Regions from separate parts of the Bradyrhizobium sp. 2S1 genome, predicted to be linked through region 1. Evidence: predicted binding sites of a transcription regulator. Region 1 holds the regulator's gene; each other region holds the start of a gene.
The links. The regulator PhoB, encoded in region 1, activates phosphate uptake and scavenging genes when phosphate is short. The targets are predictions, from matches to a motif close to TGTCATNNANCTGTCAT.
Positions count from the first base shown of each region.

Region 2: the regulator PhoB is predicted to act here: its motif matches at 1,305-1,321, upstream of HAP54_RS39285 (DUF47 domain-containing protein).
Region 3: the regulator PhoB is predicted to act here: its motif matches at 1,852-1,868, upstream of HAP54_RS24860 (glycerophosphodiester phosphodiesterase family protein).

Region 1 is NZ_CP147717.1:1,804,749-1,809,463, reverse strand. Features, by position in the region: gene pstB (phosphate ABC transporter ATP-binding protein PstB) at 1-442, shown strand, start outside; gene phoU (phosphate signaling complex protein PhoU) at 454-1,170, shown strand; gene phoB (phosphate regulon transcriptional regulator PhoB) at 1,300-2,010, shown strand; gene HAP54_RS08655 (GcrA family cell cycle regulator) at 2,176-2,688, opposite strand; gene HAP54_RS08650 (aspartate aminotransferase family protein) at 3,181-4,389, shown strand; gene argF (ornithine carbamoyltransferase) at 4,389-4,715, shown strand, end outside.
Region 2 is NZ_CP147717.1:8,306,304-8,311,018, forward strand. Features, by position in the region: gene HAP54_RS39280 (inorganic phosphate transporter) at 1-517, opposite strand, end outside; gene HAP54_RS39285 (DUF47 domain-containing protein) at 621-1,265, opposite strand; gene HAP54_RS39290 (branched-chain amino acid ABC transporter permease) at 1,413-2,381, opposite strand; gene HAP54_RS39295 (branched-chain amino acid ABC transporter permease) at 2,383-3,246, opposite strand; gene HAP54_RS39300 (ABC transporter substrate-binding protein) at 3,311-4,531, opposite strand; gene HAP54_RS39305 (ABC transporter ATP-binding protein) at 4,574-4,715, opposite strand, start outside.
Region 3 is NZ_CP147717.1:5,248,549-5,253,263, forward strand. Features, by position in the region: partial or broken gene HAP54_RS24855 (acid phosphatase) at 1-205, shown strand, start outside; gene HAP54_RS24860 (glycerophosphodiester phosphodiesterase family protein) at 367-1,764, opposite strand; gene HAP54_RS24865 (HlyD family secretion protein) at 1,956-2,927, opposite strand; gene HAP54_RS24870 (ABC transporter permease) at 2,914-4,715, opposite strand, start outside.

The DNA.
Region 1 (4,715 bases):
CGCCTTCGGCATCCGCCTCTACGAGAAGATCTCGAAGTCCGAGATGGACGACCGGGTCGAGAAGGCGCTGCGCGGCGGCGCGCTGTGGAACGAGGTCAAGGACAAGCTGAACGCTTCCGGCCTGTCGCTCTCCGGCGGCCAGCAGCAGCGGCTGTGCATCGCGCGCACCGTGGCGGTGCGTCCCGAGGTGATCCTGTTCGACGAGCCGTGCTCGGCGCTCGACCCGATCTCGACCGCCAAGGTCGAGGAGCTGATCCAGGAGCTCTCCGAGGACTACACGATCGCGATCGTCACCCACAACATGCAGCAGGCGGCGCGCGTCTCCGACAAAACGGCCTTCATGTATCTCGGCGAGCTGATCGAGTTCGACGACACCAACAAGATTTTCACCTCGCCGAGCGATCGACGCACGCAGGACTACATCACCGGCCGGTTCGGCTGAGGAGACAAGCGATGGCTTCTGAACATACCGCCAAGGCATTCGACAGCGACCTGCAGGAGTTGACCCGTCTGGTCGCCGAGATGGGCGGCCTCGTCGAGCGCATGATCACCGAGTCGGTCGACGCGCTGATCCGCCGCGACGTCGCGCTGGGCAAGCGCGTGGTCGCCGCCGACATCGAGATCGACAATCTGCAGCGCGTCATCGAAGAGCGCGCGGTGCTGACGATCGCCCGCCGCCAGCCGATGGCGATCGACCTGCGCGAGATCGTCAGCGCGATGCGCGTCGCGACCGACCTCGAGCGGATCGGCGACCTCGCCAAGAACATGGGCAAGCGCGTCGCCGCGCTGGAGAGCGATTTCCAGCCGCTGAAGTTGATCCGCGGCCTCGAGCACATGACCGACCTCGTACTGTCTCAGGTCAAGTCGGTGCTCGACGCCTATGCGGCGCACGATCTGCCGGCGGCGATGAACGTCTGGAAGGGCGACGAGGAGGTCGATGCGATCTGCACCTCGCTGTTCCGCGAGCTGCTCACCTACATGATGGAGGATCCGCGCAACATCTCGTTCTGCATCCATCTGATGTTCTGCGCCAAGAACATCGAGCGGATCGGCGACCACGCCACCAACATCGCCGAGACCGTGTTCTACATGATCGAGGGCCAGCAGATCACCGACAAGCGTCCGAAGGGCGATATGACCAATTTCGCCACCACGGTGCCGGGCAACTAGGGCATGATCCGCATCGGCGGAACCGGATTGTCGTCGCGACAAACCGTTTCCACGGGGAATATGCTCAGGGGTTGAGTGTTTCGGTTTGCGTTTGGGCAACGGATCACCACAGAGAAAGAACTTAGACCGATGAGCGCACGCATTCTGGTAGTCGAAGACGAGGAAGCGCTGACGACGCTGTTGCGCTACAACCTCGATGCGGAAGGCTACGACGTCGAAACGGTGGGACGCGGCGACGACGCCGACACCAGGTTGAAGGAGCGCATCCCCGACCTCGTTGTGCTGGACTGGATGCTGCCGGGCCTGTCCGGCATCGAGCTGTGCCGCCGTCTGCGGGCGCGGCCCGAGACCAAGCAGCTTCCGATCATCATGCTGACCGCGCGCGGCGAGGAGAGTGAGCGCGTGCGCGGGCTTGCCACCGGCGCCGACGATTACATCGTCAAGCCGTTCTCGGTGCCCGAGCTGCTGGCGCGCGTGAAGGGCCTGCTGCGCCGTGCGAGCCCGGAGCGGCTTGCCACCGTGCTGACCTATGGCGACATCGAGCTCGACCGCGAGAAGCGCCGTGTGGCGCGCTCCGGCCGCCCGATCGATCTCGGGCCGACCGAATATCGTCTGCTCGAATTCTTCCTCGAGCATCCCGGCCGGGTGTTCAGCCGCGAGCAGCTGCTCGACAGCGTCTGGGGCCGCGACATCTATATCGATGAGCGCACCGTCGACGTGCATATCGGCCGCCTGCGCAAGCTGCTCAATCCGGGCCGCGAGCAGGATCCGATCCGCACCGTTCGCGGCGCCGGCTACGCGCTCGACGACCGCTTCGCAAAGGCTGAGCCGCAGCCGTAAGGCCGCGCGGCATTCACAAGCCGCAACACGGCGTCGTCCCGGCCTAGTGCGCAATTGCGCACTAGGCCGGGACGTCGCCGGTGATGCATCCGGGCGACGAGCCACAAAAAAATCCCCGCTTTCGCGGGGATTTGTTTTTGAAGTCTACGCCAGTGTCCCGAGTGCTCACTTGATCTGCGGTTTCGCCGACGGCCGGCGGCGATCGCCGGCGGGCTGGTAGGCGACGCGCGAGTGGTGTGCGCAATAGGGCAGGCCGCCGAGCGCCTTGCCGCCGCAGAAGAAGAATTCCGGGCTCGAGGGATCGCCGACCGGCCAGTGGCAGGTGGCTTCGTTCAGCTCGAGCAGCGACAGCCGCTGGCTCATCGGCACCACGTTGTCGTAGGAGATCGGATAGGGCTCCATCTCGACCTCGAAGGCATGCGCCAGCGCGGTGTTGCCGCGCGAGACCGGACGCGCCACCCGCATCATGTGCTGGGCGGGGCGGGCCTTGCGCTGCCGCGGCGCCGCCGTGGAGGGGGCCTTGGCGCGGCCGGAGAGGCCGAGCCGATGCACTTTGCCGATCACGGCGTTTCGCGTCACATTGCCAAGTTCCGCGGCGATCTGGCTGGCCGAGAGGCCAGACTCCCAGAGCTTCTTCAGCTGCTCGACGCGATCGTCGGACCAGGTCAATACAGTCATCGCATTCTTCCTTTCGCATGGCGCCGGTCATTGGAGCGACGCTGCGAGCCAAATCCGGGTCAAAATCCCAGCGGCCAGAATCCCTTAGCCCTCGCCGGGCGCGGTTTTGAGCCCGAACGTTTACGTGTGACACGAAGGCTACTTAGAGGGTCCAGTACTGCCGCACGAGATGTCGTACCCGACAGGCCAAACGCTACAATATGGCGTGACTCTGGCGCAAGAGTCCGCGGCCGTGCGTCCACATGTTCCCACAAAGTTAAGCACTGCAATGAGGCTTTTCCACCGCACCGGAATGCTCCGGATTGCGCTCGTTCCGCATCGCAGGAAGGTCGGCAAAGGCCGGCTGCTGGCGATTGACACCTACTGGCCGCAGCATAGAATGCCTGTACGTGCCGCCCGCAAAGGCGGCCGTTTTGTTTTCCGAAGCTGGCCGTTGCTGCACTGGCGTCAAGCCGCCCGGCAATTGTCGGCTTCAAACCGGCAGTGAACGCCATGACCAACAGCGCCTCGTCGCATCTGCTCCCCGTCTTCGCCCGGGTCGATCTCGGCTTCGAGCGCGGCGACGGCGCCTGGCTGATCGCAACCAACGGCGACCGCTATCTCGATTTCACCTCGGGCGTTGCGGTGAACGCGCTCGGGCATGCGCATCCGCATCTGGTCAAGGCGCTGCAGGAACAGGCGACCAAGCTCTGGCACATGTCGAACCTGTTCAAGAGCCCGGACGGCGAGGCGCTGGCCGCCCGGCTGTGCGAGCAGAGCTTTGCCGACTTCGTGTTCTTCTGCAATTCCGGCGCAGAGGCGATGGAAGGCGTGATCAAGCTGGTCCGCCACTATCACTTCTCCAAGGGCCATCCCGAGCGCTACCGCATCATCACCTTCGAAGGTGCCTTCCATGGCCGCACGCTGGGTACGCTGGCCGCGACCGGCTCGCCAAAATATCTCGAGGGTTTTGGCCCGCCGATGGACGGCTTCGACCAGGTGCCGCACGGCGACATCGAGGCGGTGAAGAAGGCGATCGGCCCGCATACCGCCGGCATCCTGATCGAGCCGGTGCAGGGCGAGGGCGGCGTGCGCTCGGCGCCGCAGGCGTTCTTCAAGGCGCTGCGCGCGCTGTGCGACGAGCATGGCCTGCTGCTCGCATTCGACGAGGTGCAGACCGGTATGGGCCGCACCGGCGATCTTTTCGCCTACAAGCGCACCGGCGTGACCCCTGACGTGATGTCGCTGGCGAAGGCGCTCGGCGGCGGCTTCCCGATCGGCGCGGTGCTGGCGAGCGCCAAGGCCGCTGAGGGCATGGCGCCGGGTTCGCACGGCTCGACTTTCGGCGGCAATCCGCTGGCGGTCGCCGCGGCCAATGCCGTGCTCGACGTGATGCTGAAACCCGGCTTCTTCGATCACGTGCAGAAGATGTCGCTGCTGCTCAAGCAGAAGCTCGCTTCCGTTGTCGACCGCTATCCGTCCGTGCTGGCGGAAGTGCGCGGCGAGGGCCTTTTGATCGGCGTCAAGGCCGTGGTGCCCTCGGGCGACCTCGTCGCTGCGCTGCGCAACGAGAAGCTGCTCACCGTCGGTGCCGGCGACAATGTGGTGCGCTTCCTGGCGCCCCTGATCGTCACCGAGGCCGAGATCGACCAGTCGATCGGCTCGCTTGAGCGCGCCTGCTCTGCGCTAGCGGCGGCCCAGCCGAAGAAGGCGGCGGGATGATGAGCAAGCCGGTCCGTCACTTCCTCGATATCAACGAGCTGCCGCTCGGCGAACTGCGCAACATGCTGTCCGCCGGCGCCGCCATGAAGGCGAAGCTGAAGGCCCATGAGAAGGGCAGGAAGCCGCTCGAGGGCAAGACGCTGGCGATGATCTTCGAGCGTCCGTCGACCCGCACAAGGGTGTCGTTCGACGTCGGCATGCGCCAGCTCGGCGGTGAATCCATCATGCTGACCGGCACCGAGATGCAGCTCGGCCGCGGCGAGACCATCGCCGACACCGCGCGCGTGCTGTCGCGCTATGTCGATGCGATCATGATCCGCATCCTC
Region 2 (4,715 bases), 4.2 Mb from region 1:
GATCGACCGCGAACGGCGTCGAGCGCACCGAGAGCCAGGACACGACGGCCACCAGCACCAGCGCCAGCAGGAAGCCGACCAGCGGCGACAGCACGATCGCGAGCAAGGTCTTGGTGAGCCCGCTCCACACCGCAGCCGAAATGCCCGCCTTCGCCATGCCGGCGCCGACCAGCCCGCCGATCAGCGCGTGCGAGCTCGACGAGGGGATGCCGAGCGCCCAAGTGATCACGTTCCAGACGATCGCGCCGACCAGCGCGGCGAAGATCACGGTCGCGTCCACCACCGACGGGTCGATGATCCCGGTGCCGATGGTGTTGGCGACGTGCAGGCCGAAGACTGCGAAGGCGACGAAATTGAAGAAGGCCGCCCAGAACACCGCATATTGCGGCCGCAGCACGCGGGTCGAGACGATGGTTGCGATCGAGTTCGCGGCATCGTGCAGGCCGTTCAGGAAGTCGAACAGCAGCGCGACCGCGATCAGGATGGTGAGAACCGGAAGACCCAGCGTGGCGTCCACGTGATGGCCCCGCTCTATTGTGCTTTTTTGAGCATGATCTCCGCGCAAACGCGTTCCGCGTTTGTCGCGCCGGAAAACCGCATCACACTTTTCCGGATCATGCTCATACTTGCTCGATCACGATCGAATTGATCTCGTTGGCGACGTCGTCGAAGCGGTCGGCCACCTTCTCGAGGTGATCGTAGATCTCCGCGCCGACGATGAAGTCCATCGTGTTGGCGTTGCGGTGCTTCAGGAACAATTCCTTCAGCCCGATATCATGGAGATCGTCGACCCGGCCCTCGAGCTTGGTCAGTTCCTCGGTGATCTGGGTCAGCATCGAGACGTTCTGACCGATCGCCTGCAACAAGGGCAGCGCGCGGACGACCAGATTGGCGCATTCGACGATCAGGGTGCCGATCTCGCGCATCGGCGGCTCGAACTCGCGCACCTCGAACAGCATGACCGCCTTTGCAGTCGCCTGCATCTGGTCGACCGCGTCGTCCATCGCCGTGATCAGGTTCTTGATGTCGCCGCGGTCGAACGGGGTGATGAAGGTGCGGCGAACCGCGGTCAGCACCTCACGGGTGACACTATCGGCGTCGTTCTCGAACTGATTGACGCGCTGACAGAAGACCGGGGTCTCCTCGCCGCCCTTCAGCATGTCCTGCAGCGCCAGCGAGCACTTCACGGAGGTCTGGGCGTGGCGGGCGAACAGGTCGAAAAACCGCTCTTCCTTGGGCAGGAAGGCGCGAAACCAGCGCAGCATGTCTCAGTTCCATCGTTCCGGGACAGCCCTTTTAGCGACTGTCACAGAACTGTCATAGAGCATCTGGCGGGGAAAGCACCGATCGACCGCCCGAACGGGCGGTCGTCCACCGCTATGTCAGCGGAAAATCGCGGGCCGCGCCCTGCCCTACAGCGACCGCCGGAGCATATGGGCCAGCTCGCCGACCAGGCCGCGCCGGAACAGCAGCACGCAGGCGACGAAGATCACGCCCTGGATCACCGTCACCCACTGGCCGAAGCCGGCGAGATATTGCTGCATGGCGATGATCACGAATGCGCCGACCACCGGTCCGAAGATGGTGCCGAGACCGCCGACCAGCGTCATCAGCACGATTTCACCGGACATCGACCAGTGCACGTCGGTGAGCGAGGCGTTCTGCGCCACGAACACCTTCAGCGAGCCGGCGAAGCCCGCCAGCGTGCCCGACAGGATGTAGGCGAGCATCTTGTACTGGTCGGTCTTGTAGCCGAGCGAGATCGCGCGCGGTTCGTTCTCGCGGATCGCCTTCAAGACCTCGCCGAACGGCGAGTTGATGGTCCGGTAGATCAGCAGGAAGCCGGCGAGGAAGCCGACCAGCACGACGTAGTAAAGCACCATCGGCTTCGAGAGGTCGAAGATCCCGAACAGTCGTCCCTGCGGGATGCCCTGGATGCCGTCTTCGCCGTGCGTGAACGGCGCCTGCAGATAGATGAAGTAGAGCAGCTGCGACAGCGCCAGCGTGATCATCGAGAAGTAGATGCCCTGGCGGCGGATCGAGATGAAGCCGGTGACGAGGCCGAGCAACGCCGCGGCGGCGGTGCCGACCACGATGCCGAGCTCGGGCGGCAGCCCCCACACCTTCAGCGCATGCGCGGTAACGTAGCCGGCAGTGCCGAGGAACATCGCGTGGCCGAACGACAGCAGGCCGCCATAGCCGATCAGCAGGTTGAAGGCGCAGGCGAGCAGCGCAAAGCACAGCGCCTGCATCACGAAGAAAGGATAGATCCCCGTGAACGGCACCACCGCCAGCAGCGCCGCCATTACGGCGAATACGATCATCTCGTCGCGCATCGCGCGCGGCGTCACCGGAAGTGTATCGTCGGTCAATGCTGACATATCAGGCCGCCCGTCCCGTCAGTCCCGTTGGCTTCACCAGCAACACCACCACCATCAGGACAAACACCACGGTGTTGGAGGCTTCGGGATAAAAATACTTGGTCAGTCCCTCGATCACGCCGAGCGCGAAGCCGGTGATGATCGAGCCCATGATCGAGCCCATGCCGCCGATCACGACCACCGCGAACACCACGATGATGAGATCGGCCCCCATCAGCGGGCGGACCTGGTTGATCGGCGCCGACAACACGCCGGCGAGCGCGGCGAGGCCGACGCCGAGCCCGTAGGTCAGCGTGATCATGCGCGGCACGTTGATGCCGAAGGCGCGCACCAGCGTCGGGTTCTCAGTGGCGGCGCGCAGATAGGCGCCGAGCTGCGTCTTCTCGATCAGGAACCAGGTGGCAAGGCACACCACCAGCGAGAAGATGACGACCCAGCCGCGATAGATCGGCAGGAACATGAAGCCGAGATTGACGCCGCCCTTGAGCTGATCAGGGATCGAATACGGCAAACCGGAGGAGCCGAAATAGTTCTGGAACACGCCTTGCACGATCAGCGCGATGCCGAAGGTCAGGAGCAGTCCGTAGAGATGGTCGAGGCCGGCCAGCCATTGCAGCATGGTGCGCTCGAGGATCATGCCGAAGATGCCGACTATGACCGGCGCGATGATCAGCGCCCACCAGTAGTTGATGCCGCCCAGGTTGAGCAGGAAATACGCCACGAAGGCGCCCATCATGTAGAGCGCGCCGTGCGCGAAATTGATGATGTTGAGCATGCCGAAGATGACGGCGAGCCCCAGACTGAGCAGCGCGTAGAACGAGCCGTTGATCAGTCCCACCAGAAGCTGTGCGTAGAGAGCCTGCATCGAATGAGCTTTCGCTAGATAGATGAAGCCCGCCGGCCACGCTCATGGCCGGCGGGCATGACCGTCACTTCTTCAGAAGCGCGCAGGTACTCTTGTCGAGCGGCGTGAAGGCCTGGTTGCCCGGCACGGTGCCGACCAGCTTGTAGAAGTCCCACGGACCCTTGGACTCCGAGGGCTTCTTCACTTCGAACAGATAGGCGTCGTGGGTGACACGGCCGTTGGCCTCGACCTCGCCCTTGCCGAACAGCGGATCGTCGGTCGGGATGGTCTTCATCTTCGCGACCACCTTGGCGCCGTCATGCGGATTGCCGCCGAGCGCTTCCAGCGCCTTGAAGTAATGCATGAGGCCCGCATAGACGCCGGCCTGCACCATGGTCGGGGGCGCGCCGCTCTTCATCCGCGCCGAGAAGCGCTTGGAGAAGGCGCGGGTGTTGTCGTTGAGGTCCCAGTAGAACGTCTCGGTGAAGTTGAGGCCCTGCGCAGTCTCGAGCCCGATCGCCTTGACGTCGGTGAGGAACAAGAGCAGCGCGGCGAGCTTCTGGCCGCCCTTGACGATGCCGAACTCGGCGGCCTGCTTGATCGAGTTGGTGGTGTCGCCGCCGGCATTGGCAAGACCGATGATCTTGGCTTTGGAGGCCTGCGCCTGCAGCAGGAAGGAGGAGAAATCAGCGGTGTTGAGCGGATGCTTGACGCCGCCGACCACCTTGCCGCCATTGGCGGTCACGACAGCCGTGGTGTCGCGCTCGAGCGCGGCGCCGAATGCATAGTCCGCGGTCAGGAAGAACCAGGTGTCCCCGCCCGCCTTCACCAGCGCCTGGCCGGTGGCGTGGGCCAGCATGTAGGTGTCGTAGGTCCAGTGCACGGTGTTCGGCGAGCACTGCGCGTTGGTGAGGTCGGAGGTCGCGGCGCCCGAATTGATGTAGACGCCGTTCTTCTCCTTCACGACGTTGTTGACCGCGAGCGCGACGCCGGAATTCGGCACGTCGACGACCGTGTCGACCTTGTCGACGTCGAACCACTGGCGGGCGATGGTGGTGCCGATATCGGGCTTGTTCTGGTGATCGCCGGAGATCAGGTCGATGGTCCAGCCCTTGGCCTTGAGGCCGGAATCCTCGATCGCCATCTGCGCCGCCAGCGTCGAGCCGGGGCCGGCAAGGTCGGCATAGAGGCCGGACTGATCCGACAGCACGCCGATCTTGACCGTCTTGTCGTCAGCGGAGGCGACGCTTGCAGCTGACAGCACCATCGCGGTGCCGAGCAGGAGCGCAGAAATGGTATTCTTCATGTCGGATTTCCTCGGTCTTTAAATTTTCTGGCTCTGGCGGTTTTAAACGCCGAGATAGGTATGCAGCTTGTCCATGTTGGCCGACAGCTCCGAATTTGCGAAGCCGTCGATCACCTTGCCGTGCTCGACGATGTAGTAGCGGTCGGCAACGGTCGAGGCGAAACGGAAATTCTGTTCGACCAGC
Region 3 (4,715 bases), 3.4 Mb from region 1:
CCCGGCCATCATCGTCTCTCCCTATGCGCGCCGCGGCTTTGTCGACCATACGCCGATGGACACGACATCGATCCTGCGCTTCATCACGCGCCGCTTCGAACTGCCGACGCTGCACGGCATCACCGTGCGCGACGCTGCGATCGCCGCTCATGGTCAGAAGCCGCTCGGCGACCTGACCAGCGCGCTGGTGCTCAAGGGGAAGTGAGGCGGAGGCTGTGTACCCTTCCGGCCGCGCTCAGGAGCCGCAGCGCGAGGCGCTTCCGCTCGCGCCTTGCCATCGGCCACAGGCCGCGCAGCATCGCTTTCAGATGAACCTGTGACCGCGGTGCTGCACGACGTGCATCCGCGGCCTTCGCATGGCCGGCATCACCAGCCCAGTTCACGGAGATAGGCCGCACGGGCGGCAACTCCGGTGTGGGTGAAATCGGTGAAGACCCCGTCCACGCCGAGACGGAAGAACTTCAGGTATTCCAGGCCCGGATCGTCGCGATAGTCGGCCGCCAGATATTTCTTCTCGTTCCGGAAGGTGAAGACATGCACGAACAGGCCGAGCTTGTGCGCATCGGCAATGACGCTGGTTGCTTCCTGCGTCGAGGCCTCCGGCGTCGATCCCTTGTAGGGCTTGCCGTCGGCGTTGCGGTCTTTCCAGGGGGAGATCTTCAACGGAACGATATAGGCCTTCCACGGACCGATGCCGTCGGCATAGGTCTTGATCTCCGCGAGGCCCTCAGGGGTCAGCATCGCATCGAAGCCGCGCGAGTCGCCCGCAACTGTCCAGTCGTACGGACGCGACGTGGCGATGTTGTTCAGCAGGACCTTGCCGGTCTTGAAGTCGACACCGTTGCCGTCCATCAGCTGAACCTGCCGCGTCTGAAGCCCGTGACTGCGCATGTATTTCAGGCTGCCGGGCTCAAAGCTCTGAACGATGATCGGAGCGTCCTTCGCGTTGAGGCCGTTATCCCTGATGATCTTGATCAGGGCATCCTCGAGCGGGCGGCTGCCGGGCGCGCCGCAGCCATTGGCGATGGCCTGGGCATTGTTCCAGGTCGGATTCTTGGTCTCCGGATAGACCATGATGGGACGCCCCACAGCCTTGCTCTTGGCCTTGGCGATGTCGATGACGTCCTGGAAACTGATGATCGGGAATTTGCCGTTGAACAGCTTCGGCCTCTCGTTGGCCGCATCATAGGTGGTGCCGGCGATCCAGTCCTTCAGCTCGGCCATGGTGAAGTCGGTGATCGACCAGTCATTGGTATGGTCATCGCCATCGACGATCAGCGCTTTCAGCACCGATTTGGGATCGACCGGATCGATCAGGTCGGTGGGGAATTCGGCCGGCCCGCCGGTGGGAAGCTGGGTCCAGTTCGGCCTGAGGACGACACCCGGCGCCGTGCGCTTGCGGGCCGCAACCGCCGCATTGGTCCTCGCCACCTCGGCAACGTTGGTATTGTCGCCGAGCCACGGGTTGTGACGCGCCACCAGCACGCAATCCTTGGTCAGGTGCAGGTCCTCTTCGAGCGCGTCCGTTCCGAGATCGGCGGCGAGCTCATACGATGCCTCGGTCTCCTCGGGCACCAGGCCCGGCACGCCGCGATGCCCGATGACGAGCGGCGGCTTTCCATCGAGGGTCAGGAAGGGCTTGTTGCCGGCCGGCACTGACGTGGTTTGCGCTGACGCGATCGATGGCGGGAGCATCGCCAAAGCCGCCGCACCGAACAGCATCGCTGCAAGATGTACTTTCCGTCCTGAACGAATGTGCTTCACGGCCACGCCTCCATCTTTGGTGTAGCGTCGGGTCGAGTGCCACAAGGGCCGAGCCGTTCGACGCTGCTGTCTTCTTGTCTCAATCTCCTGACAGCTGGATGACTGTCGGGCGGGGTGGGCCGACAAAAGCTTTTGAAATGCATCGCGGCGACGCGCACGTCACCGCGGTTCGGGGCCGAGCGTCGCGCGCTTCATCGCTCGATCCGGACGGTCATGCCGGGCTCGAGGCCTTCCGCAGCGCCGGCGAGATCGAGACGCAGCCGCAGCGTGCTGCGGTCATGATCGCCGATCACGCGCTCGGCCTGCCAGGTGGCGAAGGTGCCGAGCGGCCGCAATTCGGTGATGGCGGCCTTGGTGGCGCCGGCGGCGGCATTCCGGATCACGTTCACGGTCTTTCCGATCGCAAGGCCGTCGAGATGATCCTCGCGCACGTTGAACGACAGCCATTGCTTGCCGGCCGCCGCGACCATCAGGATCGGCTGGCCCGCGCGAACGTTCTCGCCCACTTCCGCAGCGATGACACTGACCACGCCGTCGGCCGGCGCGCGCAACACCATCTTGTCGAGCCGGCGCTCGAGCACCGCGACGGCGGCCGCGGCCGCCTGCACCTGCGCGTCGGCGATGGCGCGCTCCTCCTTGGTCGGCCCGGCCACCGCGGCGTCGTAATTGGCCTGGGCTGCCGCCACGCCGGCGCGTGCCGCGGCAACGTCATTTACCGCCTGGTCGAGTGCCTGCTGGGTTTCAAAACTCTGGCTCGCTAACGTGGTGATCCGCTTGAGCTGGACCTCGACATATTCGAGGCGCGACTTGGCCTTGGAGATGGCCGCCTGCAGGGAATCGACTTGCTCGCGGCGAACGCCGGCATAGACGTTGTTGCGGCTTGCGACGGCAGCGGCGAGCGCGGCCCGCGCCTGGTCGGCCTGCGCGGTCAACTCGACTGCGGAGAGCTTCGCCAGAACGTCGCCCGCATGCACCTGCGCGCCTTTCTCGACCGCGATCGATGCCAGCTGGCCGTTCACCTCCGGCTCGACCCTGACCTCGGTCGAGCGCACGATACCGACGGTTGCGGGGGACGACGTCGCGCGCTTCTCGGAATAGATCAGCGCGCCTGCGACGAGCACAAGCGGGACCGCGATCAGGGCGATGCGCTTAGCGTTGGGCATGTTGCTGTCCTCTCTTGAACACCAGCGCGGAGATCACGGCGAGTGCGAAATAGCCCAGCGCCAAACACCACAGTCCGAGCCAGTCATGCGAGACCTCCCAGATGCTGGCGCCGAGCTGGTTAATGCGCACGAGGCCGTCGATCGCGGAGTCGGCCGGAAACAGCCGGCCCAGCGCGGTGGCCGCAGCGGGGATGGCCTCGCGCGGCCATGCAAAGCCGGCGGTGAAGAATTGCGGCAGGCTGGTCGCCAGCAGCAGGATGGTGGCGTTTTCCGGCCGCGTGAACCAGGCGCCGATCGCCTGTCCCATAAAACTCGTCGCCAGCAGGAAGACGGTCGCCAGCGCAAAGATCTGCGGCAGATGGCCAAGCGTCGAGAAACCGTAGACGCGCGGTAGCACGATCAGATAGAGCGCGAGCGCCGGCAAATAGATCGTCAGATGGGCGATGCCGCGGCCGAACACGCCGGCGAACGCGCCGCGGCCGCTGGCCAGCGCCGTGCCGGTCAGCATCGCCGCGCCGATCAGGAGCGTCTGCTGCAGGATCAGGATGAATGCCGCCGGGACGATGTAGCTCGCATAGCCGCCGACCGGGTTGAAGATCGGTTGCAGCAGAACGTCAGATGGGCTGAGGCTCGCGAGCTTCGCCTTGACCAGGCTGCCGTCGGCGCGGCCGCCGCGCGACACCAGCTCCGATGTCAGCGTGCCGATCGCGGTGGCGACGCCGCTTGCGGTCGATCTGAAGACGAACAGATAGGTGGCGTCGGCGTAGACCGGAATGTGGGCGGTGATGCCCTTGAGCACGTCGCGTTCGGTACCGGGCGGGATCTGCACCGCGGCAAACGCATCGCCGCGGTCGATCGCGGTGCGCGCCTCCGCAAGCGTGCGAGCGCGCACCGTCACGCTCAACGTGCCGCTGGCATCGAGCGTCTCGACAATCTGGCGGGAGAGATCGCTGAGATCATTGTCGACGACCGCAATGGGCAGCTTGCGCAGGATCTGGTTCAGATAGGGCTGCGGATAATAGATGCCGTAGATCAGCGGGGCGATGAATAGGAGGGTGAAGGCGCTGCGCGTTCCGAGCACGCGCCGCCACTCCCCGATGAAGGCGCCGCCGACGCCTGGCGATGTCTGTTCGCTGACCGGCGGTTCGGCCGGTCGCTCTGTCGCAAACCAGCCCCTGCGCGTCAGGCTCGCCATCCGCAACCAGGCGAGGCCGGCAAACAGCAGCGCGAGACCGGCGAGCGCGGCGAAGGGAACAGCGGATTCCGTTGCCGGCAACCCGCGCGCCGCCTGTCCCATCAGCACCGCCATGTACCAGCGCAGCGGCAGGATCGCACTCCAGACCTGCGCAAACGTATTCATGCCGATGGTGGGAAAGCCGACGCCGGCGTAGCCGAACGCAGGCGAGGCGATCAGGCCGGCAAGTCCCAATCCGGTCGCGAGATCGCCGACCAGAAGCTGCAGCAGCGCGCCGACCGACAGATAGGCGATGATGAGGATTGAGGCGGCGGCGATCATCAGCAGCGCGTCGCCCTTGAACGGGATCTGCAGCACGCCCTCCAGCACCAGCGGCTGGGCCAGCATGATCACGACGAAGATCGCAAACAGCGGCGCCAGCTTGCCGGCCAACGCGGCGATCGGATCGCCGCCGGCGCTTGCGAGCCACTCCCGCGCATTGCGGCGGCGGAATTCGGAGCCGACCGAATAGCCCGCGGCGAGCGTGATCACGACATGGATGATGGTCGGCAGTAGCGCGCGCAGCAGGAATTGCGCGTAGTTCTTCTGCGGAT